DNA from 2 places in the Agathobaculum sp. NTUH-O15-33 genome. Region 2 is predicted to be linked to the other one. Evidence: predicted binding sites of a transcription regulator. Region 2 holds the regulator's gene; the other holds the start of a gene.
The links. Region 2 encodes HrcA, which represses chaperone genes, less so after heat shock. Its sites were predicted from a motif close to TGTTAGCACTCNNNNNNNNNGAGTGCTAACA; they were not measured.
Positions count from the first base shown of each region.

Region 1: the regulator HrcA is predicted to act here: its motif matches at 5,232-5,262, upstream of htpG (molecular chaperone HtpG).

Region 1 covers NZ_CP136187.1:1,907,558-1,919,011, reverse strand. Annotated here, with positions in the region: gene RWV98_RS09710 (ABC transporter permease) at 1-584, opposite strand, end outside; gene RWV98_RS09705 (ABC transporter substrate-binding protein) at 559-1,572, opposite strand; gene RWV98_RS09700 (TM1266 family iron-only hydrogenase system putative regulator) at 1,583-1,825, opposite strand; gene RWV98_RS09695 (DUF1540 domain-containing protein) at 2,092-2,265, shown strand; gene RWV98_RS09690 (diacylglycerol/lipid kinase family protein) at 2,355-3,239, opposite strand; gene htpG (molecular chaperone HtpG) at 3,258-5,168, opposite strand; gene RWV98_RS09680 (AI-2E family transporter) at 5,384-6,553, opposite strand; gene RWV98_RS09675 (pyridoxamine 5'-phosphate oxidase family protein) at 6,753-7,367, shown strand; gene RWV98_RS09670 (ABC transporter permease) at 7,364-8,005, shown strand; gene RWV98_RS09665 (glycine betaine ABC transporter substrate-binding protein) at 8,017-8,907, shown strand; gene RWV98_RS09660 (ABC transporter ATP-binding protein) at 8,929-9,657, shown strand; gene RWV98_RS09655 (ATP-binding protein) at 9,702-11,454, opposite strand, start outside.
Region 2 covers NZ_CP136187.1:1,756,669-1,768,122, forward strand. Annotated here, with positions in the region: gene RWV98_RS08900 (MATE family efflux transporter) at 1-27, shown strand, start outside; gene RWV98_RS08905 (helix-turn-helix transcriptional regulator) at 138-335, shown strand; gene RWV98_RS08910 (DUF6773 family protein) at 444-953, shown strand; gene RWV98_RS08915 (citrate/2-methylcitrate synthase) at 1,102-2,469, shown strand; gene bilS (flavodoxin family protein BilS) at 2,559-2,990, shown strand; gene dnaJ (molecular chaperone DnaJ) at 3,300-4,445, opposite strand; gene dnaK (molecular chaperone DnaK) at 4,611-6,467, opposite strand; gene grpE (nucleotide exchange factor GrpE) at 6,626-7,222, opposite strand; gene hrcA (heat-inducible transcriptional repressor HrcA) at 7,241-8,278, opposite strand; gene RWV98_RS08945 (NAD(P)/FAD-dependent oxidoreductase) at 8,438-9,841, opposite strand; gene RWV98_RS08950 (sugar phosphate isomerase/epimerase family protein) at 10,020-10,949, shown strand; gene RWV98_RS08955 (hypothetical protein) at 11,289-11,454, shown strand, end outside.

The DNA of each region.
Region 1 (11,454 bases), 150 kb from region 2:
GCGATCCCCGCCTTGAGCGCCATGCCGACCGTGAGCCTTGTGGCGGAAAGCATATAAGGCATCATACCCGGCAGGTAGACCGCGCGCAGTCGCCCGGTGTGAGACAGGCGAAATACCCGCGCCATCTCCAGCATTTTAGGGTCGATGCTTGCCAGCCCTTCTCCCAAATTGATGTAGAAAATGGGCAGCACCACAAAAAAGGCTGTGATCACCGATATCCACGCAGAACGCACCCAGATCAGCGCCACGACAATAAAACAGGCGACCGGCACGCTTTTCATGATCTGTACGGCGGGGGCGAGCAGCAGACGGAGCGCCGAGGCGGTATGACAAAGCGCCGCGAGCAGACAACCCAACCCAAGGGCGAACAGGTATCCGAGCGCGATCTTGCCGATCGTGTGCAGCAGCGACAGCCAGAACGAGGCGGTGAACAGTATAGAAAGCAGGCTCTGTACCGTTGGTACAGGGCCTGCAAATAACAGCTTTGGCAGGATGAGCGCCAGTGTCTGCCACACGCCGAGCCAGAATAAGGCGGCAATCGTGCGGCGCAGCCACGGCTTATCCCAGATAGTAGAACGCCTCATCGGGCATTTTTCCTCCCACCGCCTCGGGCGCGATCTCGTACAGCGCGCTTAAATAACCGTTTATCGAAGTCTTCATCTCTTCGCCGGAAACGGAAGAAATAGGACTGAAATAAGCCAGCACTTCCTCAGCCACAGCCGCTCCCACAATACCGTATTCCTCGATCAGCCGCGCGCCGTCCGCCGTGTTTTCCGTCATATAGGCGACCGAAGCGGCGTGATCGTCCAGAAACTGCCGGAGGGCCGCGGGGTGCTCCTCTGCAAACGCGCGCCGAACGATCGTAACGCCGGTCACGGTGCCGCCCGCGCCGCTTTTCGCGGCCCATTCATCGCTGAGGGAAAAGTTTATCGAAAGCTCCTGATCCTGCATCATGGCGACGGTCGCGAACGGCTGCGGCAGAATGGCCGCCGCCGTGGGATCGGCGCTGAGCGCGGAAAGCACCTCGGCGGATTCCGGTTTAAACTCCAGCATGATATCAGCGTCCGTCAGGCCGTTTTGCTGCATCAGGTAACGAACCGTCCATTCCGGGGTCGTCCCCTTGCCGGTCATATAAACGGTTTTGCCTTTCAGGCCCTCCATGTGCTGTAATGATTCATCATAGGAGAGCGCGTACAGCACATTGCCCGCGTTTATATTGATCACCTGAACGCCGCCCTCGGTCTTTTGGTAAAGCGTCGCCGCGAGATTGGTCGGGATCAGCGCGATGTCGGTCTCCCCTTTGGCGATCAAGGGGACGATCTCATCCGCCGCGGTGTACATGGCACCCTCATAGCGCTGTACTTCCGCCGCCTCATCGTCCGCCAACAGCTTGACCAGCCCCATCGAGGTTGGGCCCTTTAGCGCGGATACACGGGTAATCAGCCCGTTTTCATACCCCGGGGCAACATTTTCCGGCGCTTCCGGCCGCTCCTGCTGCGGCTTTGCGCCGCAGCCCGCGAGCAAGGAAAGCGCCATAACGGCCGAAAGCAGCCGTATCCAGTGTTTTTTCATGAATTTCTCCTTATTTTGCAAGCATTGACTTGACCTGCACATGCTGTAAACGGCCCAGCTTGCCGCACAGCGCGTTGATGGTATCGGCCGGGCAATCCATCACAATGGTGATGATGGAGCAGCAATGGTCGTGGTGCGGAACGCCCATGCGGCCGATGATCTGGTCGCCATAAGCGTGCAGCAGCTCATTCACCTGATAGCTCGCATCTCTGTCCTCTACGATAATACCCAGTATCGCAATGCGGTTTTCCATAAAAAGCTCTCCTTCTTTTGCGCAAAAAATGTCCTGTATCTTGCGATACAGGACGTCAAACGCTTATTTTCCGTTCTTTCATCGCAGAATGAATCTTTGACAGCAGATCATGTCGGTTAGTTTGGATCGCTCGCCCGTCAGCATACGCTTTCGAGAAAGATTTGTCCATGGAAAAAGTATAGCTTGTTTCCGGTTTTTTGTCAATGCATAAATCCGGAGCGCTGCGGCAACACTATTCTCGAAATCAAAAAAGGAGGTCTTTTCTCATGGATAAGTCTAACTGCAACAAGTCCATTCGCTGCACTGTCGATCAGTGTGCCAACCACAGCAACTGTGCCGAGTACTGCGCTCTCGATTGCATCACCGTTGGTACGCACGAGGCCAACCCCACCGTTGACCAGTGCACCGACTGCCTCTCTTTCGAGAAGAAGTGCTGCTAAGAAACGGCCGTAGCCATTTCTGAGCGATTTCCAGCATGCAAGAGCCGCCAGAAGCGTGTTTACCACGATTCTGACGGCTCTTCGTCTGTTTAACCGGTCGTAAAAGTGATGGCCCGCGGATTGTTATCGATCTCCGCGTGCCGGGTCGCGCCGCCAAACTCTCCGTCCAGCGTCCACGGCACCTCTTCCGGCGAGGAAAAACGGATATGAGAGGTGCGGAAATAGCGAAACCTAGAGGAATCCTCGTTGCGCGTCAGCAGATCGTTAACCAGCCACTGCAATTCCATGGGGTTGTAAACGGGATAGACAAGCAGCACTTCATAGAGCCCATCATCCAGACGCACGCTTTCCGGCGTGATCGTCTTGAAGCCGCCCACCTGCACCGAGTTGGTGACCATACCATAGATATAGTCGTCCTCCTCCTCGACCTCGCTGCACTCGACCGCGATGTGGTGCTCCTTGATACTGGTCAGCGATTTAACGCCCTCGAAAATATAGGCCGCCCTGCCAAATATATTTTTGCTTTGCTGCGGCGTGGCATAGGAAACCTCGGTAAATACGCCGAAGGCGGCGATATAGTTGAAATAGCGCTCGTTAAAGCGGCCGATATCGATGGCGTGCAGCGATGCGCCCACCGCTGTCTGCGCCGCCTCCAGCTGGTTTTTGGGAATACTCAGGCTGGAAGCAAAATCGTTTGTCGTGCCCGCCGGGATATAGCCGAGAATGGGCCGCAGGTCGGTCTGCATCAGGCCGGTGACGACTTCGTTGAGCGTGCCGTCTCCGCCGGCGCACACGATCCGGTCGAATTCGCCGGCGCGGGCCCGCACCACCGCGGTCGCGTCGCGCGCGTTTTGCGTAACATAGATCGTCACATCATAGCCCGCGTTTTGAAACACGCTGACGCAATCGACCGCCTTATTGACGATCTCGCCGCGTCCGGCGTGCGGATTGACGATAAACAGCAGCTTTTGCATGGGCCCTTCTCCCTTTTGTTACTTGGCGAGCAGCGCGCAGACCGCGTTCGCGTAGGCCACCGGATCATCCACCGGCATGCCCTCGATCAGCAGCGCCTGTGTGTACAGGATATCGGCATAGGCGTTTATCTCATCCGAGCCCTGCTGCTGCAAGTCGCACAGCTTTTTAAAGATCGGGTGCTCGGCGTTCAGTTCCAGCACGCGTTCGGCATGTACGCGCTGGCTGTCGTCCATGGCCTGCTGGTTGAGTACCTTTTCCATTTCCAGCGTGACCGGGCCTTCGGCGCGCAGGCAGCACGGGTGGCTCTTGAGCCGGCCGGTCAGTTCTACCTTTTTCACCTTGCCGGTCAGCGTTTCACTGAGCTTGGTGAGCAGCGGCGCGTTTTCCTCGGAAAGCTTTTTGATCTCTTCCTTCTCGTCCTCGCTCTCAAGGCCCAGATCCGCGTCGGTGATGGACTTAAATTCCTTCTCCTTATAGCTTGCCATCATCTTGATGCAAAATTCATCGATATCATGGTGCAAGCAGAGCACTTCGATGCCCTTGTCGGCAAGCGTTTCCATCGCGGGCAGCAGCTTGATCTTTTCGACCGTTTCGCCGCAGGCGTAATAAATATACTTCTGCTCCTCTTTCATGCGGGAGATATACTCATCGAGCGAGACCATCTTATTCTCGGTGGAGGAATGGTACAGCAGCAGATCCATAAGCAGATCCTTATGCGCGCCGTACTGGACATAGGCGCCGTACTTCAGCTGACGCCCAAAGGCGTTCCAAAACTTCTCGTAGTCCTCGCGGCTGTCGGTCATGATCTTCAAAAGCTCGTTTTTGATCTTTTTTTCGATGCTCTGCGCGATCGCCTTGAGATGACGGTCGTGCTGGAGCATTTCGCGGGAGATGTTCAGCGACAGATCCGCCGTGTCCACCATGCCGCGCACAAAGCTGAAATGGTCGGGCAGAAGATCGGCGCATTTGTCCATGATGAGCACGCCGTTGGAGTAAAGCTGCAAGCCCTTCTCAAAGTCCTTGGTGTAATAATCCATTGGCGCGTGGGACGGAATGAACAACATGGCGGTGTAAGTGACCGCGCCCTCGGTGTTCATATGGATATGGCGCAGCGGCGGCTGGTAATCGTAAAACTTGGAGGTGTAAAAATCGTTATAATCCTCGTCCTTTAGTTCCTTTTTGGATTTCTTCCAGATCGGCACCATGGAATTGAGGGTCTCGTTTTCGGTGTACTCCTCCCACTCGGGCGTGTAATCCTCGGGCGCGTCGGCCGGCTTTTCCTTCATGCGGCTCTTGACCATGTCCATGCGGATCGGGTAGCGGATATAATCCGAGTATTTCTTGACAAGCGACTGGATGCGGTACGGCTCTAAAAACTCATCGTAGTTTTCGTTTTCGGTATTTTCCTTAATGGTCAGCGTGATACGGGTGCCGTTTTCGGCCTTTTCGCACGGCGCGATCGTATAGCCCGCCGCCCCGTCGGATTGCCAGCAGTTGGCCTCTTCGCTTCCCATGGCGCGGGATACGACTTCAACATGGCTTGCCACCATAAACGCCGCGTAAAAGCCCACGCCGAACTGGCCGATGATATCGATATCGGTCTGGTCGGTGTTTTCCTGTTTGAATGCCAGCGATCCTGAGCGGGCGATCGTGCCGAGGTTGGCCTCCATCTCCTCCGCTGTCATACCGCAGCCGTGATCCTCGATCACAAAACGGCGGTTTTCCTTGTCGAGCGTCAGCTCGATCGGCAGGGTCTCGCGCGTAATACCGGTCTGCCCTTCCTTCATCGCGTTGTAATACAGCTTATCGGTCGCGTCCGAAGCGTTGGAGATCAACTCGCGCAGAAAAATCTCTTTGTGCGTGTAGATCGAATTGATCATCAGATCGAGCAGGCGCTTCGATTCCGCCTTGAATTGTTTTTTCGCCATGACAAAATCCACCTCTATGTTTTTTATTAGCACTCTGCTTGCGCAAGCGCCAACGTCTTTTGGTGTTAGCACTCTAAGCAAAGGAGTGCTAACGTTATTATGATAAGCTCACAAACAGGAAAAATCAAGCCCCTATACAAAATTTTATAGTTTATTCAAAATTGCAGCCGCCCCCGATCTGGAAACAACGGAGAGCGGCTGCGAATCATCGCCTGTTATTTAATTTTACCGGGCGCGATATGCCGTTCCCGTACACGCTGGCGCACGGTTTCCCGCAGCAGCGTGTAAATGACGGAAAAGAGCGGAATGGAAAACAGCATACCAATGATACCGGCCATACTCGCGCCGAGCGTGACCGCGGCAAGCACCCAAATAGACGGCAGGCCGACCGAACCGCCGACCACGCGCGGATAGATAAAGTTGCCCTCCACCTGCTGCAGCACCAGAAACAGGACCAAAAACCACAGCGACTGGATCGGGCTGATGATAAAGATAAGCAGTACGCCGACAAAGCAGCCGATGAACGCGCCGAAAATCGGAATAAGCGCGGTCACGCCGATCAGCACGGCGACCATGAGCGCGTACGGCATACTGAATATCGACATGGCGATAAAGAACATCAGGCCGAGAATAAACGCTTCCAAACACTGGCCGGATAAAAAGCTGCTGAACGAACTGCTCGTCAGGTGGCAGACCTCCAAAAAGCGGTCGACGTGCTTTTCCGGGAAAAAGGAATAAAACAAGCGGCGGAACTGGCGGCCCAGATTTTCCTTCTGCATCAAAATATAGATGGCGAAGATCAGGCCGATGAAAGCGTTTGCCACGCCGCTGAGCGCCGAGCTGGCGAAGTTGAACGTGTCGCTCAGGAAGCTGGAATTGCGCAGGAAATCGACGAGCATGGTGCCGATCCCCTTCCAGTCGATCTCCTGCCAGCTGATTTTGAGCGAGGCGATCTCCTTTTCAAACATGGGCACGGCCTGACCGATCTGATCGAGCCATTCCGGCACGCGGGCGCGGGCTGCGGTAAGCTCCTTGCCGATCGCGGCGATGGAGTTGTACAGCTCGGGCAGCACCATGAACAGCACAATCGCGATTACGCCGATCACGACCAGAAGCGTCAGCACGATGCTGCACACGCGCTTCATTTTGATCAGCCTTTTATTTTTTGTGGCCTTGGGCCCGGTAAATAGGTTCTTTTCAAAAAAACGCAGGGGCACGTTCAGGATAAACGCGATACAGCCGCCGATCAAAAACGGCGTGAGCAGGCCGAGCACATACCGCAAAACCGAACCGACCAGCTTGGTATTTTGCAGGCCGACATACAGCAGCACGGCGAATGCGATCAACCCTAGGATTTTCTTTACGTTATTCCGATCTAAATTCAAGGTTTTACGCCTCTTCTTTTCATAAATTATTACTATCTAACCATGTTTCCCAGCTAAAGTCAAGAAGCGTCAAGAAAAATTTACAAATCGATGGTTACCCGGGCGATACCATGCTACAAAAAAGTGCGTACTTGCCAAAACGCAACAAGACGGCTACAATGAACATATCACGATTCATGCAAAAAAAGGAAGGATACCTATGAATGCACAAAACTGCCTCGCCATGCTGCGCAGCATACGGGACGCGGCCTTTGCGACCGTGGACGAAAACGGCCTGCCGCAGGTGCGCATGATCGACGTAATGCTGGCGGAACAGCAAGCCCTTTATTTTTGCACCGCGCGCGGCAAGGCGTTTTATCGGGAGCTGATGCAGGACGGGCATGTAGCCGTGACCGGCATGAACGAAAAGTATCAGATGGTGCGGCTAAACGGCATAGCGGAGCGGCTGGATGAGCAAACTAGCTGGATAGACCGCATTTTTAAGGCCAATCCTACGATGAACGAGGTATATCCCGGCGATAGCCGCTATGTGCTGGAGGCTTTCTGTATCCGCGCGGGTCAGGTCGAGTTTTTCGATCTCGGCGTATCCCCGATTGAGCGCGCGCTGTTTCCGTTTGGCGGCGCCCGCGCGGAACCCAAGGGCTTTTTCATTACCGAAGCATGTATCGGCTGCGGAAAATGCGCCGCAGCCTGCCCGCAAAAATGCATTGCGGCAGGTTCTCCCTACCGTATTGAGCAAGCGCATTGCCTGCACTGCGGTCTCTGCGCGGAGCTTTGTCCCAGCGCATGTATAATAAAGGAGCAACGAATTTGATTAACGAAATGATCCAGCTGCTTTCATCGCGAGGAGACTTCTTTTGGGGGTTGCTGTTGGAGCACCTGCAGCTCTCCCTTCTTTCGATCGCGCTGGCGATTGTGAACGGTCTGCTGACCGGCGTGGCGATCAGCGAGTACCGCAGAAGTTCCAAGGTCGTGATGGGCGTCATCAACTTTATCTATACCATACCGTCTATTTCCCTTTTGGGATTTTTAATCCCGCTGTCCGGCATCGGGAATACGACCGCGGTGATCGCGTTGACTATATACGCACTGCTGCCCATGGTGCGGAATACCTATACGGGCCTTGCCAATGTCGAACCGCTGCTGGTCGAGGCGGCAACGGGCATGGGCGGCACCCGCGCGCAGGTCCTATGGAAAGTAAAGCTGCCGCTGGCCATGCCCATGATCCTTGCAGGCGTGCGCAATATGACGGTCATGACGATCGCGCTGGCCGGTATCGCCTCGTTCATCGGTGCGGGCGGTCTTGGCGTTGCCATTTATCGCGGTATTACGACAAACAACAAGGCGATGACGCTGGCGGGCAGCCTGCTGATCGCTCTGCTGGCCATTTTGGCGGATACGCTGATCGGCCTGCTGGAAAAATTGACGCAGCGCCACAGGGCGCAGAGATAAAGGAGAAACCCATGAAGAAAAACAAGACCCTCGTTGTGGCGCTGGCGGCGGCCGCGCTTATTTCCGCCCTTGCGGGTTGCGGCAAGAGCGAAGACACGCTGCACATGGCGACCAAACCCATGACCGAGCAGTATATCCTTGGCAGCATGATGAAGACGCTGATCGAAGCGGAGACCGACCTTACCGTTGAAATGACAGAAGGCGTTGGCGGCGGTACCTCAAACATTCAGCCCGCGATGGAAAAAGGTGATTTTGATTTTTATCCCGAATACACCGGAACCGGCTGGAACTTCGTTTTAAAGGAGGACGGCCTCTACGATGAAAGCATGTTCGAGCAGCTGCAGGCGGGCTATCAGCAAATGGGCATGCGCTGGGCGGGCATGCTCGGCTTCAACAACACCTTCGGCGTCGCCGTGACAAAAGACGCCGCCGAACAATACGGCCTGAACACCTATTCCGATCTTGCCGCCGCCGCGCCTTCGCTCACCTTTGGCGCGGAATATGACTTCTTCGAGCGCGACGACGGGTATGACGCTCTTTGTGAGACCTACGGCCTATCGTTCCATAACACGATGGATCTGGACATCGGTCTGAAATACGACGCGATTCGGCAGAAAAAAATCGATGTGATGAATATCTTTACGACAGACGGCCAGCTTGCCTCTTCCGATCTTGTGGTGCTAAAGGATGATAAGAACCTTTATCCCTCCTACATGTGCGGTTTTGTCGTGCGCGACGAAGTCTTGCAGGCGCATCCTGAGCTACAGCAGGTATTCGATCTGGTCGCGCAGTCGATCACGGACGCGGAGATGGCGAAAATGAATTATCAGGTAGAGACCGAGGGCAAAGCGCCTGAGGAGGTGGCCGCGGCATTCTTGCAGCAAAAGGGGCTCATGGCGTAAGCCGGCCGAAAAGGAGATACCATGAACGCGATCGAATACAAAAATATCCGTATGGCCTATGGCGACCGGGTAATCATTGAGAATTTCAGCCTTGCCATCCCGCAGGGAGAGTTCATAACGATCATCGGCTCCTCCGGCTGCGGCAAAACGACCCTTTTGAAAATGGTAAACGGTTTGGTCGAGCCAACGGGCGGCGAGGTTTATGTGGGCGGCGAAAACGTCAGCCGCGCGGATATCACCAAGCTGCGCCGAAGCATCGGCTACGCCATACAGGGCAGCGTGCTCTTTCCCCATATGACGGTGGAAAAGAACATCGCTTACGTGCCGAACCTACTGAACAAACGAGACAAACAGCGCACGGCGGAGGCTGTACGGAAATGGATGGGCATCGTCCGTCTGGACGACTCGCTGCGCAAGCGCTATCCGGATCAGCTTTCCGGCGGACAGCAGCAGCGCGTCGGCATTGCGCGCTCGCTCGCCGCCTCCCCCGACCTGCTGCTGATGGATGAGCCGTTCGGCGCGGTGGATGAGATCACGCGCGCTTCCTTGCAGGATGAGATCGCCCGTATCCACCGGGAAACCGGCATCACCATCCTGTTTGTCACCCATGATATCAACGAAGCGCTGCGTCTTGGCACGCGCATGCTGGTCATGGACCGTGGCGCAGCGCTGCAATATGATACGCCCGAAGCCATCCGCAAACAGCCTGCCAATCAATTCGTACAAGCGCTGCTCCGCCGCGCACTCTAACAGAAAAGGGACGCTGCAGCTCAAGCTGCAGCGTCCCTTTTCTGTTACGAAATGCCGTTTTGGTGGTTGGTTTTCCACCGGCTACAGCTTATCAAAGCGTTTTTCAGCTGGTCGATGGAGATCGGCTTTGCCAAGTGCCCGTTCATGCCGGAAAGGCGCGCCCGCTGCGCATCCTCGGCGAAAGCGTCCGCCGTCATGGCGATGATCGGCAGCTCGTCGATCCGCTCCATGCCGGAGCGCCGTATCGCCCGCGTGGCTTCATAACCGTTCAGCACCGGCATCTGCACATCCATAAAAACAATATCGTAATACAGCGGCGGATGCGAGCAGATCGCGTTTATTGCCTGCGCACCGTCCTCCGCGGTTTCCACGCGCGCACCGAGCAGTTCCAGCATCTCGGTGGCGATCTGGCGGTTCAGCTCGTTGTCCTCCACCAAAAGCACACGAAGGCTGGCGGACAGCGCCTCTTTAGCGCTGCTTTCGGTAAGGGGGGCCGTCTCTACTTCGTCGCACCGGGGCAAACACAGGGTAACGGTAAAGCGCGATCCTTTTCCGTAGTCGCTCTCTACCTTGATATCGCCGTTCATCAGCGAAACGATGTTTTTGACGATCGTCATGCCAAGCCCGGTGCCGGCAATCTTACTGATCCGGCTATCCTCCGCACGGCTGAACGGCTCGAAAATATGCGCTACGTATGCAGGCTCCATTCCTACGCCGGTATCCTCTATCACAAAGCGATAGGTGCCGGCTTTTGTTTCCCATTTTTTCAGTTCATCCACGTAAAGCGAGATCGTTCCGCCCGCTTCCGTGTACTTTGAAGCGTTTTCCAGAATATTGACCAGCACTTGGCTCAGCCGCGTCGCGTCGCCTATCACGCGCGAATGAAGCGTTTTATCTACATGTACCGAAAGGGATTGGCCCTTGCCTTGCATTGCCAGACGAACCATGGAAACCACTTCCCGCACGGTATCGCGCAGATCAAAGGGAGCGTGCGTCAGCTCTACCGCGCCGCTTTCTATCTTGCTTACATCCAGTACATCGTTGATCAGCCCAAGCAGATGCGCGCCGGAATCGGCGATCTTTTGCAGATAATCCCGCTGCTTTCCCGTATCGCCCAGATGCAGCTGCGCCAGCTCGGTCATGCCGATGATGGCGTTTAACGGGGTGCGGATATCGTGGCTCATTCTGGAGAGAAAGTCGCTTTTGGCCTGACTGGCGTTTTCCGCCTTTTGCAGCGCGTCCTCCAGAATAAGCTTGGCTTTGCGCTCCTTTTGCAGCGCTTCTTCCTGCATGCGGCGTTCATCGTCGATATTGCGCGAAAGCGTGATCTCGATCAGATCATCGGTATGGGGGCTTTCCACCCGTACCACCTGCGTGAAATGCCAGCGATATTCCCCGTTTTCCCCCAAATGAGGCACCCGCATGGAAACGATGCGCTCGCCGTTAGTAAAAGCATCGATCAGGGCGTTGCGCGAAAACCTGCTGTTAAATTCATCCCGGTATTCCGGATGGACGGTGCGCAATTCAGCCTCGATCAGATCCTGAAAAGCGCCTTCGTCGCCGGGCTTTGGCACCTGTTCGCGCTCGTATTCCAGCATATGAAAGGTGTTTTTCGTTAAGTTGACCGCGATCACCATCTGATAGGCTGTCTGCGCCGCCGTGGCAAGCTGGCTCACCTCGACATTGCGCTGCTGTTCCAGCTGGTATTCCTCCTGAATATCGCGAAAAATGAGAACGCACCAGCACTCGTCCTCTCCCAAGCGCTCGATTCTGGCGGCGCTGAACTCCACCATATGG
Region 2 (11,454 bases):
CCGCGCGGCGGAACCCCGCACGAATAAGGACCAAAGGCTCTCACTTTCTGAGAGCCTTTTTTATCAAACAAAATGCAATATATACTTGACATAATGAAAGATAAAGATTATACTGTAATCAACAAAGAGGTGATGGCATGAAAAATAAAAAGCTGAAGCTGGCGCGGGTGGAAAAGGATATGTCGCAGGCGGATCTGGCGGAAGCGGTCGGCGTCACGCGGCAAACCATCGGCTTGATCGAAGCGGGCGGCTATAATCCGACGCTTCACCTTTGCATTGCGATCTGTAAAGTACTCGATCGAACACTGGATGAATTATTTTGGGAGGAAGCTTAAAATGAAAAAGTTACACGCATTGATGAAGGACGAACAACTGGCGGATTTCATGGCGATCGTAGCATTGGTCGTCGCGCTGCTGAATGTTTTGTAAGGGGGAGAAACACAATGAAGCTGATCCATAAACCGACCGATGAGCGCGTCGCGCAAGAGGTCAACCGAATTTACAAAATCGGGTACTATGTATTTACCTTTGGCATTCTGCTCGATATGCTATTGCAGGCGATCAAATATACAGAGGGCTCCGGACAGTTCAGCTGGGTGGAGTTTGGCGTATTCATGCTGGCGCAGATCGTTTGCGTCGTAATGCAGTGGCGGAATGGCCTGATGGATGATAACGCCTTTGCCGAATCGGACCGTTTTCCACTGCGCCATTACCTGTTCACAGCGCTGGGCGCGGGGGCGATAGCCGCCATCTTGCTCACTGTGCTGCGCGTGCGGCAATTCGTACCCGTGGAGGGCGGTTCAAGCGTTATGTTTGGCCTATCCGTCGCATTTTTCATCTCAATTTGCATACCGACAGCCCTTGCCACTCTGGTGATCTACTATATTTCCTTCCGCATGGCCCGTCGCCGCCGCGAACAAAAGGTGCAGGAGCTTGAGGAGGACGAAGAATAATTATACACCAATATGGTAAAGTGGTGATATGTTGAAAAAGTTTACAGTTTATTCACGGTTTGTTACCGAAATAAAGTTGAAGCGGACCGCCCTTTTCCGGTAAAATAATACTATCGAGTAATTCACGAACCGGGAAAGGGAGGAAGTTATGACAGCAGGACACGATGTTTTGGAAGTGACCCCGCGCGTGGAAGCTTTGGCTGCGCTCTGCAAGAGCAACAGCACCATTGCCCCCGCGCTATATAAGGAATTCGACGTCAAACGCGGGCTGCGCGACCTAAACGGCGAGGGGGTGCTCGCCGGACTGACCAATATATCCGATATTATTTCCAAGAAAATGGTGGATGGAAAGCTGGTCCCCTGCGATGGCGAGCTGTACTATCGCGGCATCAATATCAACGATCTGGTACAGGGCTTTATGAAGGACGGCCGCAAGGGCTACGAGGAGACCGCCTACCTGCTCCTGTTTGGCGAGCTGCCCGATGTGCGCCGCTTATCGGATTTTAAAAGCCTGCTGGCGCAGGGGCGCACGCTGCCTACCAACTTTACGCGCGATGTGGTGATGAAAGCGCCCACGCACGATATGATGAACAGTCTGTCCCGCAGCGTTTTAACGCTCGCCTCGTATGATTCGACGGCGGACGATATCAGCCTGCCCAACGTGCTGCGCCAGTGCCTGATGCTGATCTCGGTGTTTCCGATGCTGGCGGTCTATTCCTATCATGCCTATAACCATTATGAATGCGGCGGCAGCATGTACATTCATTATCCGTCGGACAGCCTTTCCACGGCGAGCAATTTCCTGCGCATGCTGCGGCCGGATATGAGCTATTCGCCGCTGGAATCCAAGGTTTTGGACCTGGCGCTTGTGCTGCATATGGAGCACGGCGGCGGTAATAATTCGTCCTTTACCACGCACGTGGTGTCTTCGTCCGGCACGGACACATATTCCGCGATCTCGGCGGCGCTCGGCTCGCTCAAGGGACCCAAGCACGGCGGCGCGAATTTCAAGGTCGTGCAAATGTTTGAGGACCTCAAGCGCAATGTGACCGATACGACGGATGAAGAAGCCGTGGCGGGCTACCTGCGCGCGCTGCTGCGCCGCGAAGCGTTTGATAAGAAGGGCTTGATCTACGGCATGGGCCACGCGGTCTATTCCATTTCCGACCCACGCGCGCGCGTGTTCAAATCCTTTGTCGGCCAGCTCGCGAAGGAGAAGGGAAGGGATCAGGATTTCGCCCTTTATTCGCTGGTTGAGCGGCTCGCGCCCGAAGTCATCGCGCAGGAGCGCCATATCTACAAGGGCGTTTCCGCGAACGTGGATTTTTATTCGGGCTTTGTTTATTCGATGCTCGCGCTGCCGCCCGAGCTGTACACGCCGGTGTTCGCGATCGCGCGCATCGTCGGCTGGAGCGCGCACCGGCTGGAAGAGCTGATCAACGCGGACAAGATCATTCGCCCGGCATACCGCTGCGTCCAGCAGCCCGCGCATTATATGGATCTCAGCACACGCTGAAAGAAGGCCTTTTCTCATGCAATATTCGATCGTTTTCAGCAGCCGTACCGGCAATACCGCCGTACTGGCTGGAAGCGTTAAAAGACTGCCTGCCGGAAGCGGGCCGCGTTTTCTTTGGCCCGCCGGGGGAGGAAGCGTTATCCGCTTCCCTCCTTTGCGTTGGTTTCTGGACGGATAAGGGCCTGTGCGACGAGCAGACCGCGTTTTTTCTCGGCAAGCTGCATGGCAAGCAGGTCGCGCTGTTCGGTACCGCCGGCTTTGGCGGGGATCAGGGCTACTTTGATTCTATCCTCGCACGGACAAAAACGCAGCTTCCGGCGGATAACATTCTTCTGCCCGGCTTTATGTGTCAGGGAAAAATGCAGCCCGCCGTGCGGGAGCGGTATGAAGCCATGCTGCGGCAAAGCCCCGGCGATAAACGCATGACCGACATGATCGAAAATTTTGACCGCGCGCTGACCCATCCGAATCAGGCGGATATTGCCCGTCTTCGGGAATGGGCCGCCGCCTTACCCCTATAAAAAGGGGCTGTAAAATAAGTTCTCACAAATGAATAGAAAACTGTTGCAAAGCGAAGAATGCTACTAGCTTTGTCATTCTGAGGAGCAAAGCGACGAAGAATCTCGCGCGAACGCGCGAAATTTACGTTGGGAACGCGCGTTCGCGCGAGATTCTTCACTTCGTTCAGAATGACATTTGGGTACTCTTCTATTTTGCAACAGTTTTTTTACAGCCCCTTGCTATTCAAGCTTCACGTATATAAAAAGCGGATATAGAAAAGAAAAAGACGCCTTACCGCGGCAATCATGCGGTAAAGCGCCTTTTGTGTTTTACATTTCCTTGAAAGCGTCCTTGACTTTATCCCAAAAACCCTTGCGCTGAGCCTGATTTTCATCCGTTGTGTTTTCCTCGAACTCGCGCAGCAGTTTTTTCTGCTTTTCAGATAGGTTTTTCGGCACTTCAATATTGACGCGAACGTATTGATCGCCGCGCCCGCGTCCGTTCAGGTTTTGAATGCCCTTGCCCTTCATGCGGAACACGGTGGCGGTCTGCGTGCCTTCGGGGATCTTGTATTCGATGCGTCCGTCGATCGTCGGCACTTGCAGCGTATCGCCCAGCGCCGCCTGTGTAAAGGAGATCGGGATCTCGCAGATGACGTTGGAGCCGTCGCGCGAGAAGACCGGATGCGGGCGGATGCCTACTGTGACGAGCAAATCGCCCGCCGGGCCGCCGTTAACGCCCGCGTTGCCCTGACCGCGCAGCTGGATGGACTGACCGTCGTCGATACCGGCGGGTATGGTAACGTTCAGCTTGCGGTTTTTACGCAGCCGTCCCGCGCCGCTGCACTTGGTGCAGGGGGTGCGGATGATTTTGCCCGTGCCGCGGCAGTTGGGGCAAGCCGCCTGTGTTTGAAACATGCCGAGCGGCGTGCGCTGGGTCTGCGTGACCGAGCCGGTGCCGTGACAGTTCGGGCAGGACTCCGCGCTGGTGCCCTTCTTCGCGCCCGAGCCGCCGCATTCATCACAGGTCTCGATCCGGTCTATGGAAATTTCTTTTTCACAGCCAAAGGCGGCTTCCTCAAAGGAAAGCATCACACTCTGGCGGATGGATTCGCCGCGCTGCGGCGCGTTGCGGCGCTGGGAAGAGCGCCCGCCGAAGCCGCCGCCGAAGAACGAGCCGAACAGATCGCCGAGGTCGCCCATATCGAAGCCGCCAAAGCCCGCGCCCGCGCCGCCGCCATAACTGGGATCGACGCCCGCGAAGCCGAATTGGTCGTATTTCGAGCGCTTGTCCTTGTCGGAGAGCACCTCGTAAGCCTCATTCAGTTCCTTAAATTTTTCGTCGGCCTCCGGGTTGTCTTGGTTCAGATCCGGGTGGTATTTCTTGGCGAGGCGGCGGTGCGCTTTCTTGATTTCTTCATCGCTCGCGCCTTTTTGGACACCGAGCACCTCATAGTAATCTCTTTTGTCAGCCATATCATCATTCCTCTATACAAGGGGATAGGCGCGCCGGAGCGCGCCCTCGAAAGTTAGAAGTGAGGAATTAGGAGTGAGGAGTTGCGGAATCCGGCACAGCCGGATGATATATAAGCGCGCAAAGCGCGAAACCGAAACTCCTACTTCCTAACTCCTACTTCCTAGTTATTTCTTGTCTTCGTCGTCCTTCACTTCGGTGAAATCAGCGTCCACAAAATCGCCCTGCGGGCCCGCGCCCGGCTGGCCGCCCATGTTCGGATTACCGCCCATGTTGGGGTCGCCCTGCGGCGCCTGCTGCTGATAGATCTTGCTGGCCAGTTCGCCGAACTTCTGGGAAAGGGAATCGGACGCCATCTTGATCATCTCGTTATCAGTGCCCTTAAGCGCTTCCTTGACCTTGTCGATCTCGGCCTGCACGGTGGTCTTTTCCTCGGCGGAGAGCTTATCGCCCAGATCGGTCAGCGCCTTTTCGGACTGGAACACCAGCTGTTCGGCGCTGTTGCGGGTCTCCACCGCTTCCTTGTTCTTCTTATCCTGCTCGGCGAACTGCTCGGCCTCGTGCATGGCTTTGTCGATCTCGTCCTGCGAAAGGTTGGAGGAAGCCGTGATTGTGATCTTCTGCTCCTTGCCGGTGCCAAGGTCCTTGGCGGATACGTTGACGATGCCGTTCGCGTCGATATCAAAGGTTACTTCGATCTGCGGCACGCCGCGCGGCGCGGGGGCGATACCGTCCAGACTGAACTTGCCCAGCGTCTTGTTGCCGGCGGCCATTTCGCGCTCGCCCTGCAGCACGTGGATTTCAACGGAGGGCTGGTTATCGGCCGCGGTGGAGAAGGTCTGGCTCTTCTTGGTCGGGATGGTGGTGTTGCGTTCGATCAGCTTGGTGCACACGCCGCCCAGCGTTTCAATGCCGAGGGACAGCGGGCAAACGTCAAGCAGCAGCACGTCCTTGACTTCGCCGCCCAGCACGCCCGCCTGAATGGCGGCGCCGATGGCAACGCATTCGTCCGGGTTGATGCCCTTAAAGCCGTCCTTGCCGGTGATGCCCTTTACGGCGTCCTGCACGGCGGGGATGCGGCTGGAGCCGCCCACGAGCAGCACCTTCGCCAGATCGCCGGAGGACAGGCCGGCGTCCGACATGGCCTGACGCACCGGGCCCATGGTCGCTTCGACCAGATCGGCGGTCAGCTCGTTGAACTTGGCGCGGGTCAGCGTTAATTCGAGGTGCTTGGGGCCGGTCGCGTCGGCCGTGATATACGGCTGGTTGATCGAGGTCTGCGCCATGCCGGAAAGCTCGATCTTGGCCTTTTCCGCGGCTTCCTTCAGGCGCTGCATGGCCATCTTGTCGCCGGAAAGGTCGATGCCGTTGGATTTCTTAAATTCCGCGACGATCCAGTCCATAATACGCTTGTCAAAGTCGTCGCCGCCCAGACGGTTGTTGCCCGCGGTGGCCAGCACTTCGAGCACGCCGTCGCCGATGTCGAGGATGGAAACGTCGAACGTACCGCCGCCAAGGTCGTATACCATGACCTTCTGCTCGGTCTCCTTATCCACGCCGTAAGCCAGCGCGGCAGCGGTCGGCTCGTTGATGATGCGCAGCACGTCAAGGCCCGCGATCTTGCCCGCGTCCTTGGTAGCCTGACGCTGGGAGTCGGTAAAGTAAGCGGGAACGGTGATGACCGCCTGCGAAACCGTGGCGCCCAAATAAGCTTCCGCATCCGCCTTCAGCTTTTGCAGGATCATCGCGGAAACTTCCTGCGGGGAATACTGCTTATCATCGATGCTCACGCGGTAGTTCGTGCCCATTTCGCGCTTGATGGAGCTGATGGTGCGGTCCGCGTTGGTCACGGCCTGACGCTTTGCGACCTGACCGGCCATGCGCTCGCCGTCCTTAGAAAAAGCGACGACCGAAGGGGTCGTGCGCGCGCCTTCCGCGTTAGGGATAACGACGGCTTCGCCGCCCTCCATGACCGCCACGCAAGAGTTTGTGGTGCCAAGGTCGATACCAATGATTTTGCCCATGATTATTGCACTCCTTATAGTTAAGATTCTTGATTGATAAAGTGAATTTGTAATTAGTAGTTAGTAATTAGTAATCATGGTGCGGCTGTAAGCCGCTTATCAAATATCCGCGCTCCGCGCGGAACCGCAATTCCTAATTCCTAATTTCTAACTCCTAATTAATTTGCGACTTTGACCATCGAATGGCGAATGACATGGTCGCCGATCTGGAAGCCCTGCTGGAACGCCTCGGCGATCACATTTTCCGCAAACGCCTCGTCCTCAATATGCATGACGGCGTTGTGCAGGTTGGGATCGAACGGGGTGCCGGGCGCTGCCTCAATTACGGTGACGTTCAGGCCCTTTAGGCTTTCTACCAGCTGGGTCATGGTCATTTCAACGCCTTTTTTATACTCAGCGTCCGTGGTCTCGGCCTTGACGGCGCGCTCCAAATTGTCATAGGTCGGCAGCAGCGCCTTCACCGCGTGCGAGACCGCGTCTGCGTGGATGCGATCGCGTTCGCGCTGGCTGCGCTTGCGGAAGTTGTCGTACTCCGCCGCCATGCGCAAATACCGGTCGTTCAGGTCGTCGAACTTAGCCTTGAGGTCGTCGTCCGGAACTTTAGCGGCTTCGGCTTCCGGGGCGGTCTCGGCTTGCGCTTCGGGTTCGGTCTGTTCAGCTTCGGCTTCAGCGGCCTTGGTATTCTCGGTTTCTACCTCGCTGCTTTCCGTCGTCTGCTCCTGCGCGGCAGCTTCCGGCTTCTTTTTCTTGCTCATGTTGATTTGATGCCTCCGTTATTCTTTTTCATCCAAAAAGGTTTCGGCGATCAGCTTGTTCAGGCCCTTCGCAAAGCGGGAAAGGCGGGCGGAAAGCGTGGCATAGTCCATGCGCGTCGGGCCGACGATGCCGATCGCACCTTGGCCGATCTTACCGATATCGTATTTTGCGTAAATGGCAGAGGTTTCGCTCATTGGGTTTTCACCGTTTTCCGGGCCGATGAAAATTTGCACGCCGTCGATCTTGCGGGCGACCGGCAGCAGATGCGTGTCGTCGTCCATGTAATCGAGCAGGGTCTGCGCTTTTTTCAGGTCCCGGTATTCGGGGTAGTGCAGCAGCTTGGTCGCGCCTTCTAAATAAACGCGCTGGCTGCCCAGCTCTTCAATCAGCTCGGCGATGTATTCGGCCACCGGCGCAAGCAGGGCGGACAGCCCGGCGGCGCGGCGGACAATATCGAACCGTTCGGCGGTGATATGGGAAAGCGGCAGGCCGGTCAAGGTTTGGTTGAGCACGTAGGTCAGCAGTTCGGCTTCATCCGCGGTCACATCGGCCAGCGTGCGCACCATTTTGTTTTTCACCGTACCGGATTCCGTCACAACGACGATAACGAAATTCAGCTTATCCACCGCGATGATCTCAAAACGGCGAATGGCGGTTTGCGTCATCGCGGGCGTGATCGCGACCGACGCATAATCCGTAAGGTTGGAAATCAGCTTGCCGGCCTCTTGAATCAGGCGGTCCAGCTCCTTCACCTTGTGCTGCATCATGCGCTGAAACGGCATTTCGTCGGTGTCCGGCGCGTCTTCCATGCGGGTCATCAGCTCATCCACGTACAGGCGGTAACCCAAAGCGGAGGGGATGCGGCCCGCCGAAGTATGCGGCTTTTCGAGGAAGCCCAGCTCCTCCAGCTCGCTCATCTCGTTTCGGATGGTGGCGGAGGAGAAGGGGAGCTCATGCCCGGCGGCCAGAGTTTTGGATCCGACCGGTTCGGCTGTGCGGATATAATCGCCGATGATGGCCTTCAGGATCTGTTTTTTGCGTTCAGAAAGCTCCATGCGGCGTCGCTCCTTTTTTGTGTTTAGCACTCATCTCCCTCGAGTGCTAAAACTAATTTACCACCGTCGCCCTGCAAAGTCAAGTCTCGTTTATGAATATTTTGTTAAATGAAAATGCGTCTTTGCCGCAAAACGGCAAAGACGCTGCTTTTCAAGGAATTAATTTGATTCCTCCGCCGCAAGGCGGCGGCCCATCAGCACGCCCATGGCGGAAGCCATCATCAGGCCGCGCGTCCAGCCGGAGGAATCCCCAAGGCAGAAAAGGCCGGTAAGGCTGGTCGTAAACGTTTGGTCCATCTTCACGCGGTTGGAGTAAAATTTCAGTTCCGGAGAATACAGCAGGGTTTCAATAGATGCGAAGCCGGGCACCACTTGATCGACCGCCTGCATAAAGCCCAGAATATTGACCATCGCGCGATAGGGCATGGCGGCGGTGATATCGCCCGCGACCGCGTCCGGCAGGGTGGGCGTTAGGTTGGAACGGGAAAGCTCCTGCTGCCAAGTGCGCTTGCCGTCCAGAATATCGCCGTAGCGCTGCACGAGGATGTGGCCGCTGCCCAGCATATTGGTCAGCTCGCCCACCTTTTGGGCATACGCGATCGGTTGGTTGAACGGCTCGGAAAAGTTGTGCGAGCACAAAATAGCAAGGTTGGTGTTGTTGCTTTTCAGTTCCTTATAAGAATGCCCGTTCACGACCGCGAGATCGTTATCGTAATTTTCCTGCGAAACAAAGCCACCCGGATTCTGGCAGAAGGTGCGCACCTTGTTTTTAAACGGATGCGGATAGCCGATCAGCTTGGATTCGTAAAGAATATTGTTCACGCGCTCCATCACTTCGCTGCGCACCTCTACCCGCACGCCGATATCGACCGTGCCGGGCTGGTGGGCGATGTGGTGCTCCTCACAGATGCACTCCAGCCAATCCGCGCCGCGCCGCCCAGTCGCGATGATGGTGTTTTTGGCGCGCAGCTCCCGCGTTTCACCGCTTCGCGCGAGCGATACGCCAAGGCAGGTCTCGCCATCCAGAATCAGGTCGCGGCATTCCCAGCCGAATAGAAGCTCCACGCCGTTGTCCAGCAGGTGTTTTTGAATCGCGCCGTAGATCTGCTGCGCCTTTTCCGTGCCAAGGTGGCGGATGGGGCAGTCCACCAGCTTTAGACCCGCTTGAATCGCGCGTTTGCGTATCTCCTTTACCTCTTCGGTGTTCTGCGCGCCCTCCACGTGCTGATCGGCGCCAAAGGAAAGATAGATACCGTCGGTATAATCGATCGTCTGCTGCGCGAGCGTCGGGCCGATCAGCGTGGGCAGATCGCCGCCGACCTCGTGGGAAAGCGAAAGCTTGCCATCCGAAAAAGCGCCCGCGCCGGAAAAGCCGGTGGTAATATGGCAATAGGGGCGGCAGTTCATGCATTTGCCGGTCTTTGCCTTGGGGCAGTGCCGCTTTTCGACCGGCTGACCCTTTTCTACCATTAGAATGCGCTGCTTGGTACCTTGATTCAACATTTCAAGCGCGGTAAAAATACCCGCCGGGCCCGCGCCCACGATAATAACGTCCGCGTCCATCCGTTTTTCTCCCTTCTTTCTATCAAAGCAACATGACTGTATCATAAAGCGCCCGGCTTTGCAAGGGAAAACGGGAAATCAGGGCGCGCCGCCAAACACCGGCCGAAACGCTTGCGGACCGGTTATATAGTATGTTAAAATGAGCACAAGAAAAGAAAAAAGGAGCGGAACCGGAATCATGAAACTTGCAGTAAAAACATGTACCCTCGATATGCCCTTTGATAAAATGCTCGATTTTTGCGTGGAGCAGCGCGTCGCTTCGTTGGAGATCGCCACCGGCAACTGGTCGGCCGCGCCCCATTGCGACCTTGACCTGCTCGTACATGACGCGACCGCGCGCCAGAAATGGTACGATGCGATCCGCGCCAAGGGCCTTACGCTGTGCGCGCTTAATTGCTCGGGCAATCCGCTTGCGTATGAGCATGAAATGGACGTAACGAAAAAGACCTTTGAACTGGCGCGTCAGCTCGGCGTAAAGAAAATCGTTATGATGAGCGGCCTGCCCGCCGGGTGCAAGGGCGACAAAACGCCGGTTTGGATTACCACCTCTTGGCCGCCTGAAACGCAGGATGTTTTGGACTATCAGTGGAACGAGGTCGCCATCCCGGTGTGGAAGGATATCGTTCAAATGGCAGAGGATTGCGGCGTTACGCGTATCGCACTGGAAAACCACGGCGCGCAGCTCGTTTATAACCCGGAAACCTGCCTGCGTTTGCGCGACGCGGTCGGCCCGATGGTCGGCATGAACCTCGACCCCAGCCATTTGTTCTGGATGGGCGGCGACCCGATCGAGGCCGCGCGTGTGCTGGGCGAGCATCAGGCGCTGTACCATATTCACGGAAAGGATTCGCGTCCGGAACGCCGCTACTGGCAGCCCAACGGCTTGCTGGACACCAAGCCGATCGACGCTTTCGCCGGGCGCGCGTGGAACTTCGTCGCGGTTGGCGCGGGACACGACGCCAAGTGGTGGAAGGAATTTTTCTCGGTCGCGCGCATGTCGGGGTACGATGAAGAGGTAGCGCTTGAGATGGAGGACTTGACCCTTTCCATGCTGGACGGCCACCTCGCCAGCCTGCGCACACTGCGCGAGGCGCTGGTGATCGATTGATCAGCGGAGCTCGGTGGTTCGCTGACGCTCACAATTAAATGCGCGGCGGTAGCCGCAAACGGCGGCGTGGGGTCACGCCGCCCTACTTTTAAGCGGCGCTGTAGGGCGGGGTGACCTCACCCCGCCGCTCGTAGGGAGATAGCAGGCTGCAAGGATGCAAAATATGTACGGAAACGAACCAATTTTGCCTAAGGGCTTGACAAACTGAAAATGTCGGTTAACTCAATTGAGGTAATCTGGTAATACAAAAAGTGATATCATATAGCTATCACGTAGACTGCATAAAAATACTTGATTTTGTTGTACCATAAAAATATACCCGCAAAGGAGGATGGTTTTATGGTTACCAACAAACGAGTTTTCACCTTACGCCTTGCCGAAGACGTTTATAATAAAATTGGTGTCCTTGCGACCAACAAACATCGTTCCATGACAAACTATATTGAATTTGTCTTAATCAATTATTTGAATGAGGTCGAGCAAGCGTACGGAGCCATTGAACCTC